2 regions of the Sinorhizobium mexicanum genome follow, and region 2 is predicted to be linked to the other one. Evidence: predicted binding sites of a transcription regulator. Region 2 holds the regulator's gene; the other holds the start of a gene.
The links. Region 2 encodes LexA, which represses DNA repair genes until DNA is damaged. Its sites were predicted from a motif close to TGTTCNNNNTGTGTTCNG; they were not measured.
Positions count from the first base shown of each region.

Region 1: the regulator LexA is predicted to act here: its motif matches at 3,787-3,804, upstream of FKV68_RS33145 (ImuA family protein).

Region 1 is NZ_CP041238.1:4,121,789-4,127,615, reverse strand. It holds tRNA gene FKV68_RS19410 (tRNA-Gly) at 47-121, opposite strand; gene FKV68_RS19405 (hypothetical protein) at 196-450, opposite strand; gene FKV68_RS19400 (prolyl-tRNA synthetase associated domain-containing protein) at 449-958, shown strand; gene trxA (thioredoxin) at 1,017-1,994, shown strand; gene FKV68_RS19390 (LON peptidase substrate-binding domain-containing protein) at 2,317-2,997, shown strand; gene FKV68_RS19385 (Trm112 family protein) at 3,008-3,196, shown strand; gene FKV68_RS19380 (metallopeptidase family protein) at 3,223-3,657, opposite strand; gene FKV68_RS33145 (ImuA family protein) at 3,824-4,771, shown strand; gene FKV68_RS19375 (Y-family DNA polymerase) at 4,722-5,827, shown strand, end outside.
Region 2 is NZ_CP041238.1:2,020,917-2,026,743, forward strand. It holds gene FKV68_RS09575 (cysteine synthase A) at 1-75, opposite strand, end outside; gene FKV68_RS09580 (SDR family NAD(P)-dependent oxidoreductase) at 398-1,243, shown strand; gene FKV68_RS09585 (SMR family transporter) at 1,231-1,557, opposite strand; gene FKV68_RS09590 (SMR family transporter) at 1,554-1,910, opposite strand; tRNA gene FKV68_RS09595 (tRNA-Asn) at 1,985-2,059, opposite strand; gene FKV68_RS09600 (hypothetical protein) at 2,199-2,492, shown strand; tRNA gene FKV68_RS09605 (tRNA-Cys) at 2,656-2,729, shown strand; gene lexA (transcriptional repressor LexA) at 3,084-3,803, opposite strand; gene FKV68_RS09615 (LysR family transcriptional regulator) at 3,982-4,923, opposite strand; gene FKV68_RS09620 (NAD(P)-dependent oxidoreductase) at 5,300-5,827, shown strand, end outside.

The DNA of each region.
Region 1 (5,827 bases), 2.1 Mb from region 2:
GGCGACAAAAGCCAAGAATAACAACAAAATGAAGTGGTTGGGAAACTGGAGCGGGTGAGGCGATTCGAACGCCCGACCCCAACCTTGGCAAGGTTGTGCTCTACCCCTGAGCTACACCCGCTCATCATCCTCAGTCCGGGGGTAGTCGGTGGACCGTGGTGCCGCCCCGTCTTGCGGCGACGGGCGCTATATGGCCTAAGCCTTTTTTAAATGCAACAGGGAAATGACGCAAATGCGAAGAATTTTTTCGGGGCAATCCAAAAAGCCCGGAAATGCCGGTGTTTTCGACTGATGCATGTCGGCAGGAGTGTGCAGTGGGATATGGGTGCGAGCGGTTTTCGATCGCATACCGCTCCAGCCGATCAGAATCGCCGCGCCCGAGATTGCGGAGCGCGTCTGTTCTCCGTAAAGCAAGGCGGAAATCGACACGGCAGGAAGGATTTTGAGCATGAGCGAGGCTGAGCCGAAGACCGCGGAGGACCTGTTCCGTTTTCTCGACGACCTTGGGATCGAACACACGACGAAACGCCATGCGCCTGTCTTCACGGTCGCCGAATCGGTGGCGTTGCGTGATGAAATTCCCGGCGGACATACAAAGAACCTGTTCGTGAAGGATAAGAAGGACAATTATTTCCTGCTGACGGTCGAGGAGCACGCGACGGTGGACCTGAAGACGGTCCATCAAATCATCGGTGCGGCGAGCAAGGTTTCCTTCGGCAAGCCGGAAAAGCTGATGGAATATCTGGGCGTCATCCCCGGCGCGGTGACCGCCTTCGGCGCGATCAACGATACGGGCGGCAATGTGAAGTTCATTCTCGACGAAGCGTTGATGGAATTTGACACGATCAACTGCCATCCGCTTTCGAACGACCAGACGACTTCGATCGCGTCGAGGGACATGCTGCGTTTCATGGAAGCGACAGGGCACGAGCCGCTTGTCTTGAAAGTGACGACCTGACATACGATCTTTGGCGCGGATGCATGAAGTCGGACGGCAAGTCCGCGAGGAGAGAAGAATGAGCGGTAGCGACAATCCCTATGCAGGTTCTTTCGGCAACCAGATGACGGCTTCGGCTTCGTTCGGCGGCCAGCCGGCGCCGAAGGCCGCGGCCGCAGGCGATCTGATCAAGGAGACGACCACCGCCACCTTCTCCCGCGACGTGCTGGAGGCCTCACGCGAGCAGCCGGTTCTCGTCGATTTCTGGGCGCCCTGGTGCGGACCCTGCAAGCAATTGACCCCGGTGATCGAAAAGGTCGTGACGGAAGCCGCCGGCCGGGTGAAGCTCGTCAAGATGAACATCGACGACCATCCCTCGATCGCCGGCCAGCTCGGCATCCAGTCGATCCCTGCCGTCATCGCCTTCGTCGGCGGGCGTCCGGTCGACGGCTTCATGGGCGCCGTTCCCGAAAGCCAGATCAAACAGTTCATCGACCGGATCGCGGGGCCTGCCGTGAGCGATGGCAAGGCCGAGATCGAGGCCGCCCTGACCGATGCGAAGGCATTGCTCGATGCCGGCGAGGCGGAAAACGCCGCCGGCCTCTACGGCGCCGTCCTGCAGGCTGAGCCGGACAATGCGACCGCTGTTGCCGGTATGGTCGACTGCATGATTGCGCTCGGACAGATTGCCGAGGCGCGCCAGGCGCTTTCAGAATTGCCGGAGGAGCTTGCAAAGGACGCGGCCATCGGCGCCGTCTCGAAGAAACTCGACCAGATCGAAGAGGCGCGCAAACTCGGTGATCCGACGGCGCTCGAGCATCAGCTGGCGCTCAATCCGGATGACCACGCGGCGCGGCTGAAGCTTGCCAAGATCCGCAATGTCGAAGGCGACCGGAACGCGGCCGCCGAACACCTGCTGTTGATCATGAAGCGCGACCGCAGCTTCGAGGACGACGGCGCCCGGCGCGAACTACTAGGCTTCTTTGAGGTCTGGGGGCCGAAGGATCCGGCGACGGTCGCCGCGCGGCGCAAGCTTTCGTCGATTCTTTTCTCTTAAAGCGCGTCGGAGCTACTGCATGCGTCCTTAAATCGACTTCGATTTAAGGACAAAGACATGCAGCAATTCAAAGTGCTGCAGCGATCTTTGCGCGTCGGATAAGACGCGCGTGCTGTAGGCGACGCGCTTTAAGTCGTTGCCGTTTGCATGTCGTTGTCCCGAAACCGCTGCACACTTTCGGGCGACATGCATTAAGCGGCAAGACTGCAGCAGGATCCGCGTCTTTTTCCCTTGAGATTTTCGAGGGACGCACCATTTCTTGATCGGAGGGTCGTGCCTGGCGATGAGGCGCGGCAAGCCGGTATCTGCAAGGTCTACCAGAATGCATGTCGGAAATGCGCGTTACCTCGGTCCTCAGGACGTGCCGGAGATTCTTCCGGTATTTCCGCTGACGGGCGCGCTCCTGCTTCCAGGTGCGCAACTCCCGCTCAATATCTTCGAACCGCGCTACCTTGCGATGTTCGATGACGCGCTCGCCGGAAACCGGCTGATCGGCATCGTCCAGCCCTCCTTCTCCGAGGGACGCAACGATATCGACTCGGCGCCCGTGCCGGCGCTTTGCCAGGTCGGCTGCATCGGCCGCATCACCTCCTTTGCGGAAACCGGCGACGGGCGCTACATCACCTCGCTCACGGGCGTCTGCCGCTATAGACTCTTCGCCGAGGTGGCCGGCTGTCGCGGCTACCGTCGCTTCCGCATCGGCCCCTTCGCAACCGATCTCGACAGTCCGGACGACGAGAGCCTCGTCGACCGGGAAGCGCTCCTGGCGGCTTTCCGGGCCTATCTAGACGCCAACAAGCTGGAGGCGGATTGGGAAAGCGTGGAGCGGGCGAGCAACCGCACGCTCGTCAATTCGATGGCGATGATGTCGCCCTATGGCCCGGCGGAAAAGCAGGCGCTTTTGGAGGCGCCCGACCTGAAAACCCGCGCCGAAACGCTGATCGCGATCACCGAGATCGTGCTTGCCCGCAATTTCGGCGACCTCGACAACATCCTGCAATAAGCGCGAAGCGATGGATATCAACGCCAGCAAGGTCGACCCGAAGCTCCTCGAACTGCTCGTGTGCCCGCTGACGAAGGGGCGGTTGAGCTACGATGCCGAAGCGCAGGAGCTGGTTTCCGAAAAGGCCCGTCTCGCCTATCCGATCCGCGACGGCGTTCCGATCATGCTCGTGTCGGAGGCGCGCAAGATCGAAGACTGAGGCTCGCGTTGAAGGTCGGTGAGGGACTAGCCGCCTACGTGTTCGACGCTTGCCTCGATCCGCTCCATGTCGTCGTCGGAAAGGCCGAAATGGTGGCCGATCTCATGGATCAGCACATGGGTGATGATATCGCCCAGCGTTTCCTCGTTTTCCGCCCAGTAGTCGAGGATCGGGCGGCGATAGAGCGTGATCCGGTTCGGGAACTGGCCGGTCTCCATGGTGAAGCGTTCGCCGATGCCGCGGCCCTCGAACAAGCCAAGCAGGTCGAAAGGTGTTTCAAGCGCCATGTCTTCGAAGACGTCGTCGCTCGGAAAATCGGCGACTTCGATCATGAGGTCGGTCGTCAGCTTGCGGAATTCCTCCGGCAGATGGCTATAGGCTTCAAGCGCAAGCAGTTCGAATGTACTGAGCGTCGGTGCGTGGCGTTCCCGCCAATCATCGGTCTGGTCAATGCGGGCCATGGGCACTCCTTGTTGCCCTCATATAACGATTTCTCCTTTGTTTTTCGAGTGTTGAATTCTGCACAGGCCGAGTGAGGAATAAATTCTCAAACTTGGTTGTTGACTCTTGCGGCAGGCTCTGGAATCCATAAGAACATAACATGAACATCTGGTGGAGCCGACCGTCATGGCCGAGAAAGCCGTGCAGCGGGAAACCGTTCTTTCCCTCCGCGAAACCATAGCACAGATTGAAAATCGACGGCTGCCCGGGATCATGCGCGCAGCCAAGGCGGCCGATCCTGCCGGTTTCCGGCGCAAAAGGGAGGAGGCGTCCTGCAACAAGATCCTGCCCCTTGGCGTCCCGCCGCTCGATGACGTGCTCGACGGCGGGCTGCCGCTCGAGGGCATGACGGAAATCCGCAATGTCGAAACGCGCGATGCGGGTGCCGCCGCCGGTTTCGTGACGGCGCTTGCGGTACTCTGTCAGCGGAGAAAGAAGGAGAAAGGTCATCTGGCGCCGGTCCTTTGGATCAGCCAGGCGCTTGCCTCTCGCGAGGCCGGGTTTCCCTATGCGCCTGGCCTCAAATCCTATGGGCTCGACATCGAGCGCTTCCTGTTCGTTTCGATACGCACGGTCAAGGATGCGCTCTGGGTTGCCGAAACGGCTCTTTCGGTACCGGTCTTCGCGGCCGTCGTTCTGGAAATCCGCGGCAATCCCGACTGTCTCGCCTTGAGCGAGAGCAGGCGCCTGCATGTAAGGGCCAGGGCGGACGGAGTGCCTCTTCTTCTCTTCCGGCAGGCGGGCGAGGAAGAGGCAAGCAGCGCCTTTTTCCGACTTCAGATCAAACCGGCATTTGCCGGCGAGCGACCTCTCCCCGATGGCTCGATGCTTTGCGGCAGCATTGGCCATCCAGCCTTTCACGTCCTTGTCGAAAAAAGCAGGGCTTACGCCTCTGCCGATATCTTTCTGGAATGGAATGCCCATGACCGCCGCTTCTATCCCATCGAGCAGTCCGTCGCTCCTCAGGCAGACGGGCAATCAGCGAATTCTGTCGATCCATTTTCCGCATCTGTCGGCCGATCGAGTGGCGCGGATTCGCTGGGGCGCCTCCTGGCTTACGCAAGGGCGTCCTGATCATCCGCCCGTCGTGTTCGCTGCCAAGATCGACAATGCCATGCGGCTCGTCGCGCTCGACACGCTTGCCGAACGGGCAGGCCTGAAGCGAGGCCAAGGGGCGGCGGAGGCCCGCGCCATGTGTCCGTCGCTCGACGTGATCATCGAGGATCCGGCGGCGGACCGGGCCTTCCTGGAGGGGCTTGCCGACTGGTGCGATCGCTATACGCCGCTGGTTGCGCTCGACGGAAAGGATGGCCTGTTCCTCGACATCACCGGCTGCGCCCATCTTCACGGCGGCGAGAAGGCGCTGGTCGACGACGTGCTTTCGCGTCTCTTCCTGCTCGGCGTCGAGGCGCGGGCAGTGATCTCCTCCTCTGCGGGCCTCTCCTGGGCGGTTGCCCGCTATGGCGGTGCGGCCGTCATCGCGCCAGAGAATGCCGAACGGGTTCTCGCACCCCTGCCGGTCGCCGCCCTGCGCCTGCCGGCGGAAACCGCCGCCCTGCTCGAGCGGGTCGGGCTGAAGCAGATCGGTGATCTTCTTCAAGCACCGCGCGCGCCCCTGGCCCGGCGCTTCGGTCCTTCTCTTCTCCTGCGGCTCGATCAGGCGAGAGGCCACACGGACGAGTCGCTCTCGCCCCGTCTCCCCGTTCCGAGCTTTTCCGCCGAACGCCGACTTGCCGAACCGCTTCAGGAAGAAGAGCACATTCTTGAACTGGCGCGGCATCTTTCCGGTGATGTTCGCCTCTCGCTGGAGCGGCATGGCGAAGGCGGGCGTCTGTTCGAGCTTCTCCTCATTCGCGTCGATGGCCGGGTGTTTCGCATTCAGGCACATGCGGCCGTTCCCTTGAACGACGCCGATCGGATCGCGGCTCTCTTTCGCGAGCGGTTGCAGGCGGTTCATGATGACCTCGATGCCGGATATGGTTTCGAGATCCTCCGGCTATCCGTCCTCAGAAGCGAAAGGCTAGATCCTGCCCAGGAGGATTTTTCCGGCGTTCCCGATGAAAGCCAGCCGCTGGCCGCCTTCGCCGACAAGCTATATGCCCGCTTCGGGCCGGATTGCCTGACGGTTGC
Region 2 (5,827 bases):
GGTTTCGGAAACGGCCTGGAGCCGGATCAACGGCGTGTTGCCGATCGCTTCGAGCACGGACGGAAGAACGGTCATTTTGCAAACCTCACGCTGGACGGAACGGACACCGGGTTTCAACCCAGCATAATCCCTGATGAACGACGATCCGATAAACATTTGGTTTACAGGCAAGATCGCCGAAATATTGGCGTGTTTTCGGCTCAGCCTGTGCACGAGGCAAGAAATAGCGTTTCGCAGCTAACCTGTCCCGGGCAAAATTCGTCTCGGTCGTGAAAAGATCGGTCGTACGAGGAAAATTTGGGAAGGCGCTGCCGTCGGAGAGGTATTGAGCCCGGGCCGGGGGAGACAGCCACGGGCTTTGGAAGGGAAAGCCCTTCCCGATGGACGCGAGGACGAAATGACGACAGCATTCACAGCCCGACCCGAGCATGGACTGGTCTGGATAACAGGGGCGAGTTCGGGCATCGGCCGCGCCGTGGCCCTCAGGCTGGTTGAGGAGGGCTACTCGGTGGTCGTCACGGCACGCAGCCACGAGAAGCTCGTGGCACTTCAGCATGAGGCTTCAGGACCGGGCAGGATCGTCGTTCTCGATGGCGACGTCACCGACCCGCGTGACATGGAGCGCTTGCTGGCCGCCATCGAATACGACCACGGGCGGGTGGCTTTGGCCGTGCTCAATGCGGGGGTCGCGATTCCGGTGCGCGGCGATGATCTTGGTCGGGAAGCCTTCGACAAGAGCTTCGCCGTCAATCTATATGGCGTCGTCAATTGCCTCGTGCCCGTTGTCGAGCACATGAAGACGAACGGTCATGGCCAGATCGCCGTCGTGTCATCGGTGGCGGGATACTGCGGCCTGCCGATGAGCGCCGCTTACGGAGCCACCAAGGCGGCACTCATCAATATGGCTGAGAGCTTGAAATTCGACCTCGATCGTCTCGGTATCCGCATGCAGTTGATCTGTCCGGGCTTTGTCGACACGGCCGCTTCGGCCAGAGGCAAGTTCCCGCGACCGGCTCTGGTGAGCGTCGATGAGGCGGCGGAGCGCATATGCCTCGGCTTGAAATCCGGGCGCTTCGAGATCACCTTCCCGAAACGCTTTACCTATGCCGTTAAGCTGGTGCGGTTCCTGCCTTATGGCGTCTACTTTGCGCTTCTCAACTGGCTAATCCCCCAGCGTGCACCCGCAGCCGCCATGAAAAAGGAGCAATCCCGTTCAAAGGGGCGGCCTCGTCAGGCAGTGTGAAGCACGAGTACCGCGCCGAAGACGAGCGACAAGCCGACCCAGCCGACAGGTTTCAGTTTCTGACCGAAGAAGAGGCGCCCGCAGATCGCTGTGCCGAAGATGCCGGTCGCGCCGAGCACTGCATAGGCGATGGCAAGTTCCATACCTTTGATCGCTTCGGCGAGCAGCGCGAATGCGGCAAGTACCAGGAGAATCGAAAGCACCCCCCAACCGCGCCGCGCGAAGCCGTTCGACTTCGTGGACGCCAGATTCGCTGCGACGTCGAGGATGCCCGCCATAACCGCGAAAGCGAAATAGAAGCCGTCTGCGCTCATCGGGCTGCTTCTCCCTCCGCTTCCTCTTCCGGCACCTCACCGGCGTTGACAAGCAGTATTCCGACGATAGCCATTGACAGGCCCAGCATCTCGCGACCGCTCAGCACATGGCCAAAGACGAACACGGAGACAAGCGTGATGAGGGCGACACCGGACCCTTCCCAGATGGCATAGGCGACGCCGACGGAGATCGTCTTCACGGCCTTGGCAAGGAACACGTATGAGAGCGCGATCGAGGCGTACATGATCGCATGCCCGACATAGGAGCCGGAGGCGGAAGCAGCCTTCATCGCGGTGAGACCGGCGACCTCTGTCGTGATTGCGAGAATCAGGAAAAGCCATGCAACACGCATGAGGAACCTTCAGAGACTATACCGACAAACGAAAAGAGCCATTCGGGCCTTCGCCGCGAATGGCTCTTTGAAACTGGCTCCCCGGGCCGGATTCGAACCGGCGACCTATCGATTAACAGTCGAGTGCTCTACCGCTGAGCTACCAGGGATCATCTGCGCCGCAGAAGTGAGGCTGCTAATACAAATGCTTTTTCGATTTGCCAAGCGGTTTTTCAAAAAAAATGACAACGTCGGTTGCGAGGCTGTGGAGAAGGCCCCAATTCTGGGGAGGAGTATGAAAGAGCAATAATGACGAACGACAGGAAAGAACGGCATTTCGGCATTGATCCGCAGACGCACGAACTCGTCCTCGGCAAATGGCGTATGAACTTGCCCGACTCGCCGGTGCTGCGGATTCTCTTTGGCACGCTCCTTGTCTTGGGCGGACTGCTGGGTTTTCTGCCGGTACTAGGCTTCTGGATGATTCCTCTGGGACTGCTCGTGCTTTCTCACGACATACCCGCAATCCGCCGCCGTCGCCGCAAGCTGGCGGTCTGGTGGGCGCGCTGGCGCGGCCAGCAAAATTCTTCCGACAAATCCTGAAAGGGCACATGCGGCAGCGGAGCGCCAGGGGCCGCATTGTCGGAACGCTGCGGAGAACGGGGATGACCTCGCGTCGTCCCACCCTTTTTCGGACCACTCCCCCTTGCACTCCTCATAGATTCGTTCTAAACGCCGGCCATCGCTTGATCGATCGGGCGTGTGAGGCCTCGTGGCGGAGTGGTGACGCAGAGGACTGCAAATCCTTGTACCCCGGTTCAATTCCGGGCGAGGCCTCCAAAGCTTTATTTCAAGAAAATCAATGACAAGTGCGTAGGCAGACGCTTTGTTGTTTGGCTGACGGCACAGTCGTTCGGCGCGCAAACGCGCTTCGCGGCGATCGGTGCTGTCATGAACGCGATCGGCGCCTAAGGCTGTAAAGGCCGTTCGCTTGGCCGCCCAAAGTTGCAGCGTGATTTTCTACTGCATGTCTTTGTCCTTGAGTCGACCTCGACTTAAGGACAAAGACATGCAGCAATTCAGTGCTACAGCGACCGTTGCGGTGCGATAAGACGCAGGGCTCTGTAGGCGCCCGCTGGCCTGCGCAAGTCGGATCGCGGTGCCCGACTTTTGCCGGGCAATAGCCCGGCTCAATTAGTGATAGCGGCGAATAAGGCCGACGAGCTTGCCTTGGATCTTGACGCGGTCCGGCCCGAATATACGCGTTTCATAGGCCGGGTTGGCCGCTTCGAGCGCAATGGACGCGCCTTTTCTGCGGAACCGCTTGAGGGTTGCCTCTTCGTCATCCACAAGTGCAACGATGATGTCGCCGGGATTGGCCGTGCTCGTATTCCGAATGATCACGGTATCGCCGTCGAAGATGCCCGCCTCGATCATCGAGTCGCCCTTGATCTCGAGCGCGTAGTGTTCGCCACTGCCGATCATCTCCATCGGGACGGAAATATCGTGTGTGTTGTTCTGGATCGCGGAAATCGGGACACCGGCTGCGATTCGCCCCATGACCGGCACTGAAACCGATGCAGTATCGCTCGGCGACGCCGATTTGGCTGTGGCGGCAGGCGCGGCAGGTGGCTTGCCCAGGCTGCCTTCGATCACACTTGGCGAGAAGCCACGCCGAGGCTGCGGGTTCGCCGTGTAGGCCTCGGGCAGCTTGATGACTTCTAGTGCGCGCGCCCGATTGGGAAGACGGCGAATGAACCCGCGCTCTTCAAGCGCGGTGATCAACCGATGGATGCCCGACTTGGAGGCGAGGTCCAGTGCGTCTTTCATCTCGTCGAAGGACGGCGGCACCCCGGATTCCTTCATTCGTTCGTGAATGAACAGAAGCAATTCCTGCTGCTTGCGGGTTAGCATGGCGCGTCACTCCAGAATCGCGAAACAAATCAAGAACAGACACTATCTGTTCCATATGTGTTCCGCAAGTGCCTAAAATTCCGTGAATATCTGGCTATCGCGAATTCCTGTGGAGACGCGTCGACCGTTCCGCCGACTGCCTCGCCGTCCGCAAAAGGGCAGGGTCGCGCTTCCGGTCTTATATTTTCGTCAGCTTGGTAAGGGCGTCGGGGTTTGTGCGCGCCGCCGCCGTGATCTCCTGGATCAGGGCCTGGCTCGCGACCGGAATCGAGACGTCCGATCGGAAGATCAGCCCCACCTTTTGCGGTGGCACGAGCTCGTGGATGTCGAGCTGAGCGGATATGTCGATCTCGACCAACGAACCGGTCTCGAGCTCGATGCGCACGGCGTCCTGGCGCACAAGGCCGATGAACTCGCTCTTCTGAAGAATGTTCTTGACGAACATCGGAGAGCCGCTGCGCAATACCGATTTATTGAATTCGGTACCGACAAGCTTGCGGAGCGCGCCTTCGAGATCGCGGTTGCCGGTCAGTACCACCCAAGGATACTGCGTCAGTTCGCTGAGCTCGATCTGGTGGCCCTCGAGCATGGGGTGACCGGCGCGTACGACGAGGATCATGGAATCGAGATAGAGTTCGCTCTGTTCGACATCGGGCGGAAGATCCTCTGGCTCGAAGAGGGTGGCGATCAGGAAATCGAGATCCCCGAGAAGCAAGGGACGGATCAGGTCGCTGCGGGTACCATTGGCGATGTTGATGGTGAGGCGCCGCTCGTCAGTCACAAGTCTGAGGATCGCGAATGCCAGCGTGCGGCTGTCGGGGCCAAGCGGAGCGCCGACGTTGATCTCGCCCGAGCCGAGCGTGCGGAGCGCTTTGATATCGCTCTCCATCTTGCGCATCTCGGCCGCAATGCGCCGGGCGTGATCGAACACCGCTTCGCCGAAAGAGGTGAGCGTGATGCCGCGAGGCCCGCGGTCGAGCAGAGGGACGCCGAAAGCATATTCAAGCATCTGGATGCTTTTCGAAAGCGCCGGCTGGGAAAGATTGAGGCGTTGCGCGGCCTTGTTCAGGCTGCCCAATTCAGCGACTGCAAGGAATCGGTTGACCGAACGCAGATCCATATTTCACCTCCCCGAGAAACTGGATTTGACGATAGTCAGTTCTAACTTTTGGTTTGAACGATATCAAATCATTCTTCTTGATTTTAGAACTTCCCAACCGCAGACTTCGATCATTCCCGGCGGCCACAATCGATTTCCGCAAGGGAAGACCGAAGCGAGAAATCCTTCAGGACGGGGTTGTACGAAGCCGTGAGGAGACGGTGTCGCACAATCGAAGCGACGGTCGAGGAGGAGTATTTCCGGACAGTCCGGATTCAATCATCGCCTGATCATGGTCGGCCTTCAGGGAACGCGCCGCGCGTCCCAAGGGTCTCGGCTGGCTTTTCTACAGCACCGCGTCAGACGCGCAAACGGCTGTAGTACTTTGAATTAGTGCATGTTTTTATCCTTAAATCGGATCCGATTTAAGGAAACATGCAGTAGGCACGGGGAGGATTGCATGTCAGTAAGAGTTGGATTCGTGGGTGTCGGCGCAATGGGATTGGCCATGGCATCGCACGTGCTGAAGGCGGGCTTCGCCGTGGCTGCCTACGACCTTGATGCGGACTGTCTCGCCAAGGCTTCGGCGGCGGATATCATGGCCGCGAAAGACCTCGCCGATCTCGCGACGATGGCCGACGTCTTCATCGTCGTCGTCGCGACCGATGACCAGTCGCGTGCCGTAACCAGGGAGTTGGCGCCCCTCGCCAAAAAGGGCTCGGTCATTGCGATCGCCGCGACCAACAATCCGGGCACGATGCGCGAACTCAGCGATTACTGTGACGGCTATGGTGTCCGGTTCATCGACGCGCCGGTTGTCTACGGTCTGGAGGGAGCGCGCGAGGGTACGCTTCTTTCGCTCTGCGGTGGACGCGAGGCCGATGTCGAAATGGCGCGTCCGGTGTTGATGAGCTACAGCCGCGAC